2 regions of the Arthrobacter sp. 05T420 genome follow, and region 1 is predicted to be linked to the other one. Evidence: predicted binding sites of a transcription regulator. Region 1 holds the regulator's gene; the other holds the start of a gene.
What was found. Region 1 encodes LexA, which represses DNA repair genes until DNA is damaged. Its sites were predicted from a motif close to TCGAACANNTGTTCGA; they were not measured.
Positions count from the first base shown of each region.

Region 2: a site for LexA is predicted at 1,954-1,969, ahead of AC1DEM_RS18365 (DUF6504 family protein). Genes of this name have one in related genera too.

Region 1 covers NZ_JBFTLG010000006.1:50,810-54,212, forward strand. The annotation lists gene AC1DEM_RS07555 (histidinol-phosphate transaminase) at 1-540, opposite strand, end outside; gene AC1DEM_RS07560 (LysM peptidoglycan-binding domain-containing protein) at 642-986, opposite strand; gene lexA (transcriptional repressor LexA) at 1,581-2,330, shown strand; gene AC1DEM_RS07570 (ATP-dependent DNA helicase) at 2,436-3,403, opposite strand, start outside.
Region 2 covers NZ_JBFTLG010000020.1:57,820-61,222, forward strand. The annotation lists gene AC1DEM_RS18345 (SOS response-associated peptidase) at 1-661, shown strand, start outside; gene AC1DEM_RS18350 (VOC family protein) at 715-1,137, opposite strand; gene AC1DEM_RS18355 (chorismate mutase) at 1,152-1,478, shown strand; gene AC1DEM_RS18360 (hypothetical protein) at 1,486-1,872, opposite strand; gene AC1DEM_RS18365 (DUF6504 family protein) at 2,050-2,385, shown strand; gene AC1DEM_RS18370 (DNA polymerase III subunit alpha) at 2,382-3,403, shown strand, end outside.

The sequences.
Region 1 (3,403 bases):
GACATCAAGCCCCAGCCCCGTGCCGGTGGGGTTGTTCGGGGAGCAGAGGAAAACGATGTTGGGCTGCAGCTCGCGGACCTGCCGGGCCGCCGATTCCGCGCTGAGCCCGTAGTCCGCCGCTCGGGCACCGACGATGTATTCGGTGTCCGTGCCGGAGGCCAGCAGCGGGTACATCGAATACGTGGGAGGAAACCCAAGGGCCGTCCGGCCGGGGCCGCCGAATGCCTGGAGGATCTGCTGAAGGACTTCGTTGGAACCGTTCGCGGCCCAGATATTCTCCGCGTCCAGGCCATGGCCAAGGTATTCGGCGAGGGCTTCGCGCAATTCGGTGAACTCGCGGTCCGGATACCGGTTCAGCCCTGCGGCGGCGGCGCTGACGGCCTCGGTGATTGCCGCGCGGACATCGGCCGGAACGCCATGGGTGTTCTCGTTGACGTTGAGCAGGATAGGGACGTCCAGCTGCGGTGCGCCATACGGACGCAGGCCACGCAGATTGGTTCGGAGGGGCAGTCGGTTGAGGCGCTCAAGCTGGTCAGTCACTCGACCAGTTTAAGTGGTAGCGGCACGGGCGCTGAAACTGTGACGCCTGCGACGGCAATTGGGGGAGGTTAGTTGGGGGCAGGTACTTGGCTTGCCAGACTCTATTTGGACGGGACGAACAGCTGCTGGCCCGGCAGCACACGCGCGGCGTCCAGGTTGTTCAGCTGCACGATATCGGCCACGACGTCGCGGGGATCCCGGTCCGGGGCCACGGACCCTGCAATGGCCCAGAGGGACTCCCCCGGCTGCACCGTGACGGTAATGGTCGGCGTCACCGAGAGCTGATCCGCGGAATCCGCCGCCTTCGCAGGCGCGTTGAGGAATCCACTGAATGACAGAATGAGCGCCGTCAGCAGGATCAGCGGGACGCCGAAGAAGACGAAGCGTCCGCGCCGGGTGAGCCGCAGCGGCGCTTGCTTCGGCCGGCCGGCGGAACCAGCGGCCATCGCCCCTCGCGGTGCAGGCGACGTCGGGGAAATGCGGGGGCCGGCGTTGAGCGGGTACACATTGCCGTGACGGACGCTTCCCCGGTCGGCACCTCCCTGGCCGACACCTCCGTGGCCGATGTTGCCCTGGTCGATGCTGCCGAAATCCGCCACCCCACTGGCACCTGCACTGCGGTGGTGATTCGTGACACCCTGAACGAACGTGCCTTGAAACGCGTTTGAAGCTGACATGAACTGAGCCCTCCTGGACCATACGGTGCCGCCCGGCGTACTCCACGTACTCGCCGCCAACCGGCCGAACCTTCGAACATAGAACCGAACACCAGATCCGAAGTGAAAACTCGAAACTCGAACACATATTCGAACTCTGCTTGTTCTGTTTTAGCACTTACTAACGAACGATGTCGAGACTCGCTAGAACAAATGTTTGAAAAAGCCTTGCGGCTGGCCTATTTTTGAGGGACAGGACAACCACTGATGAACTCCCTGCGGGACATCATCAGTAGTTGATCAGCAGGGTCTGACATTTCAGACCGGAAGTTCCCGGTGACAGCAGCCACGGCAGCCGGGTGGAACGGAAAGGCATTGGCGAACATGGCAGCACAAGCCACCGGCGGCAGGGCCACCTCACGGAGCCCGCAGCCCGCCCGGGCGCCCAAGAGCCTCACCCCCCGGCAAAAGAAAATCCTGGAGACCATCCAGCGGTCCGTCACGGACAAGGGCTACCCGCCGTCCATGCGCGAGATCGGCGACACCGTCGGATTGGCCAGCCTGTCGAGCGTGACCCATCAGCTCTCCCAGCTTGAAAAGCTCGGCTACCTGCGGCGCGATCCGAAGCGCCCGCGGGCTATGGAAGTGCTCATGCCGCTGACGTTGGACGAGGGAACCACCCCGATTTCGGGTGTCGAGAAGTCCAGTGGCCTGCGGGCCGTCGGCGGCCTGTCAGTGACTGAACTCGCCAGCGCCACGGACACTGCAATGGTGCCGCTTGTCGGACGCATCGCCGCCGGCGGGCCGATCCTCGCGGACCAGGTGGTGGAGGATGTCATGCCGCTGCCCCGACAGCTCGTGGGCCATGGCGAACTCTTCATGCTCAAGGTGGCGGGCGACTCGATGATCGATGCCGCCATCTGCGACGGCGACTGGGTGGTTGTCCGCCGCCAGGGTGATGCCGTGAACGGCGACATCGTTGCCGCACTGCTGGACGACGAAGCCACGGTCAAGACCTTCCGCCAGCGGGACGGCCACACCTGGCTGTTGCCGCAAAACACCCAGTACGAGCCAATCCTCGGTGACCACGCCGTCATCATGGGCAAGGTCGTCTCGGTACTCCGCTCCCTTTAGCCGTCCCTGTCGGGCCGCCCTGGCAGAGTCGCCAGCCCTCAGAGTCGCCGGCCCTCAGAGTCGCCGCGTCATCGAGGATGGTCGGCTCCTGGTTCAGCTTGGGACTCAGCCCTTCGCGGAGTCCTTCGCCAGGCGCTCCAAGGCCGCCATGGCTATCGACGAATCGGTGGTGGGCCAGAACGGCGGCAGCGCGGCGCGGAGGAATCCGCCGTAGCGCTCCGTGGATAGCCGCGAATCCAGCACCGCCACAACTCCCTTGTCCGACGTCGAGCGGATCAGCCGTCCGGCGCCCTGCGCGAGCCGAATGGCGGCGTGCGTGGCCGAGACGGACATGAAGCCGTTGCCGCCGGCCTGGGCGACGGCCCGCGAGCGTGCCGTCATCAGCGGATCGTCCGGCCGCGGGAACGGTATCCGGTCAATGACCACCAGCCGGCAGGACACTCCGGGAACGTCGACGCCCTGCCAGAGGGACATCGTGCCGAACAAACAGGTGTCCGGCTCGTCCGCAAACTGCCGCACGAGCGCCGTCATGGTCGACTCCCCCTGGCACAGGATGCTGAGGCCCAGTCGGGGCCGCATGGCCTCCGCGGCTTCCTCCGCTGCGCGCCGGGAGGAAAACAGGCACAAGGCACCGCCGCCGGAAGCGCGGATCAGCTTCTCGAGTTCGTCCAAGGCCTCGGGGGACGTTCCGCGGCCGGGCTTGGGCAGGTGCCGGGCGACGTAGAGGATGCCCTGCTTCGGATAGTCGAAGGGGGATCCGACGTCGACGCCGGTCCAGCTCGGGGCGCCGTTGCCAACGAGGCCAAGACCGCCGGCAGCAGGTTCGAAGGCAGCGCCGATAGCCAGCGTGGCTGAGGTCAGGATGACGGTGTGGTCCGCGAACAAACCCTCGCGCAGACGCCCCGCGACGCTCAACGGGGCAACATTGATCAAGGCCGGCGAGCTCTCGTCCGGCTGGGAGTAGCCCTGCGCCGGGTCGAAGCTGCTGTTGCGGGAGAACCACACCACTTCGCGGTTTTCGCGCGCGGCCAAGAGGCGCTCACAGAGTTCCAGGATGACCATCAGGCGTGACC
Region 2 (3,403 bases), on a different contig from region 1:
GCCGTCGTGGAACGTGGCCCCGACGGCGGATGTGCCGATCCTGCTCGAACGGCTGGTGGACGGGGAACCGGTCCGCCAACTGCACATTGCGCGCTGGGGTCTGGTGCCCTCCTGGGCCAAGGATCCGGGAATCGGCTCCAAGATGATCAACGCCCGCAGCGAGACGGTGCTGGAGAAGCCCGCCTTCAGGAAGGCAACCCGGTCCCGTCGCTGTGCCGTCCCCGCGGACGGCTACTACGAGTGGAAGGGCGAGGGCCGCAGCAAGCAGCCCTACTACGTCCATCCTCAGGACGGGAGCCCCATTGTCTTCGCCGGACTCTATGAATGGTGGCGGGATCCGTCCAAGGAGGAGGGCGACCCGGAGCGCTGGATGCTCTCGACCTCGATCATGACCACAGACTCTCCGCCGGAGGGGTACGCGGGGGGAATGCTGGCCGAGCTGACCGCGCTGCATGACAGGGTGCCGCTGCCCATGAACCGCGAGACCATGCAGACGTGGCTGGACCCGGAGGCCGATGACGCGGCCGGACTCGTGGACCTGGTCCGGGCCGGGGCGCACGATGTCGCGGAAGGCTGGAGGATCGACGCCGTCGGCACCGCCGTCGGGAACGTCAAGAATGACTCACCGGAACTCATCCAGCCGGTGGGGAGCCTGTTCTAGGGAAACTCCCGGTGGGCTGGCACGGGTCCTGAACCGTTGCCAGACTTTCCGCCTCAGAGCGCCACTTTCCCGCCGCCGTCGACCGCCCAGCCGGGATTGAAGGCGACCTCCCAGCGGTAGCCGTCGGGATCGGCAAAGTAGCCGGTGTAGCCGCCCCAGGGCTGTGCCTTCGGAGCCACGACGATGACGGCTCCCGCCGCCTCGGCCTCGGCCAGCACCAAGTCGACTTCCGCCGTGCTGGCCAGATTGTGGCTGAGCGTGATGCACGCAATGCCGGCAGGGGGATCGGTGGCCGCCTCGGATTGCATTTGGCCCACGTCCCAGAGCGAGAGGATCAGGCCGTGGTTGACCTGGATGAAGAGCACCTCGCCGGCGACCTCCCGGTGGACCGGCCATGCTAGGCCATCGACGTAGAAGCTGCGTGAGGCGTCAACACTGCGGACACCCAGCGAAATTAAGTCGACTCGTGGCTGCATCTTTCGATACTGTCATGCACATGCCCACAAATCACGCAGACGACAAGACCGCCCAGGCCGACCGGGAACAGCTCGCCGCCGTACGGGTGGCTGTTGACGAGGTGGACGAGCAGATCGTGGCCTTGATCGGGCGCCGCGAGCGGCTGATCCGGATCGCCGGGACCCTCAAGGCGGACAGTGCCGAAGTCCGTGCACCCGGACGCGTGGAGCGGGTTATCGAACACGTCCGCGCCACGGCCGAACAGAAAGACATCGACATCGAACTCGTCGAAAAGACCTACCGGGCGATGATCGACGCCTTCATCACCCTCGAGCTGGAAGTGTACAAGTCCACTTCCTAGCAGGGGCTTAGAGCGCCTCTTCGACAGGCACGTTGGCCTGGTATTCCCGGCCGTCACAATCGCTGAAAGCGGTCATGAGGTGGCCCTTGGGCAGACCCAGCACAGTTGTCATGGGGAAGTTTCCGGTGATGGTGTTTCCTGAGTGTTCCACGCCTTTGAGGTCGAAATTCTCTTCCGTGCCGTCATGGTTGAAGTAGAAGAAGGACACGGCCTCGCCGTTCATGAACTCAATGCCCAGTCTGCGCTGATGGGAGTAGTCCGGCCCAGCTGCCAGTAGGCCCACCACGTAGGCGCCCTGCCCCGGGATATTTCCGTCTATATCAAAGGTCGCCACCAAGGTTGAATTCTTGGCGGCGATCTTTACGTGCTTCAGGAGTGCGATATGGGAGCTCATGGCTCAATCCTGCTACCTGTGCCATCGTCCGTCCACCCCCGATCTGGGTTTTGTCGCCTCTCCGACGTAGACTGATTTTATTCGAAGATATGTTCGAATAAAGTTTAGTCTTGGATTGTAGGGCTAGCAGAAGCAGGGACTGGACCGGCTCCAGCCCGGACTGGGTCGGGAGGCAACGTGGGCATCTTCAGCGAGTCTGTGGATGTCGTCTGCACGCCCGCCGGCCAGCCCCTGCATCTCGATTGGGCCGGGCGGCGCTACACGGTCTGCGCTGAACCCGTCCGCTGGTATGAGCGCCGCCAGTGGTGGGCAGAGGAAAGCCGGGCGCCGCTCGGCAGCGGACCGGGCCTGGTGGACCACGAGATCTGGCGGGTCCAGGTGCGAGCCGCTGGGGACCGCGCCGCGGAACCCACCCTCACCCTTGACCTGACCCGGCATGTCGGCAGCGGCCGGTGGCGGCTCCTGAGGATCCACGACGCCCTGCAGCCCCTCCGGAAGCCTAAAACAGCATGAACATCACCCACCTACACGTCTCCACGGCCTTCAGCGCCCACTATGGCGTCTCCTGGCCGGATGAACTGGCCGCCGCGGCCGCCGCAGACGGCGCCACCGCGCTCGCCTGCACGGACCGGGATGGGCTGTACGGCACCGTCAAACACTTGAAGGCGTGCATGGCCGCCGGGCTGGATGCAATCGTCGGGGTGGACCTTGCCGTCTTCGACGACGACGGCGACCTCCGCACCCAGCTAGGGGGACGCGTCGTCGTGCTGGCGCACGGACACAACAACGGGGCCGGCTACCGGGCGTTGTGCCGGCTGATCTCCGACGCCCATGCCCGCACCACGGGTAAGGCCGGGGGAGCGGTGCCGGTGGCCGTCACCCGGGCGGAACTTGCCTCCCGCACTTTGGACCCGGAAACCCTCCAACCGGTCCTGACGGTTCTGATCGGCCCGGACTCCGACGTCAGCCGCTCCATGGGCGGCCGGCGCTACCTGCGGCCCCGCACCCTGTTCAAACGCTGGCTTGATGCCATGCCCCCCGGGACCCTGGTGGCCGAGGTCGTGTCCCAGCTCAGTCCGCCCGGGGAACCGCTGAGCACCGCGCACGCCGTGCGCATGCTCAAGCTGGCGGCTGAGCGCGGGGTGCCCGCAGTGCTCAGCAACGCCGTGCGGTATGTGGCCGAGGACGGCGCGGCCACCGCCGATGTGCTGGACTCGGCCCGGACGCTTAAATCCCTCCCCGAGCTCTCCGCAGCCCCGCTGCTGCAGCCCAATGGGCAGGGCTGGCTCAAATCAGCGGCCCAGATGCTGCAGCTGGGCAAGGAGATCATCCACGCCGCCGGCTACGGCACGGCGGACCTCAAACGGCTCCTGGCCCAGACCGAGGCGCTCGCGGACCGCTGCCGCATGGATCCCGTGGCCGACATGGGCTGGAAGCAGCCCGTGGTCCCCGAAGGATCCGTGATCGGGATCGACGGCGACGCGCTTGTCGAACTGACCCTGCGCTGCGAGGCCGGGATCGGCCGCCGTTT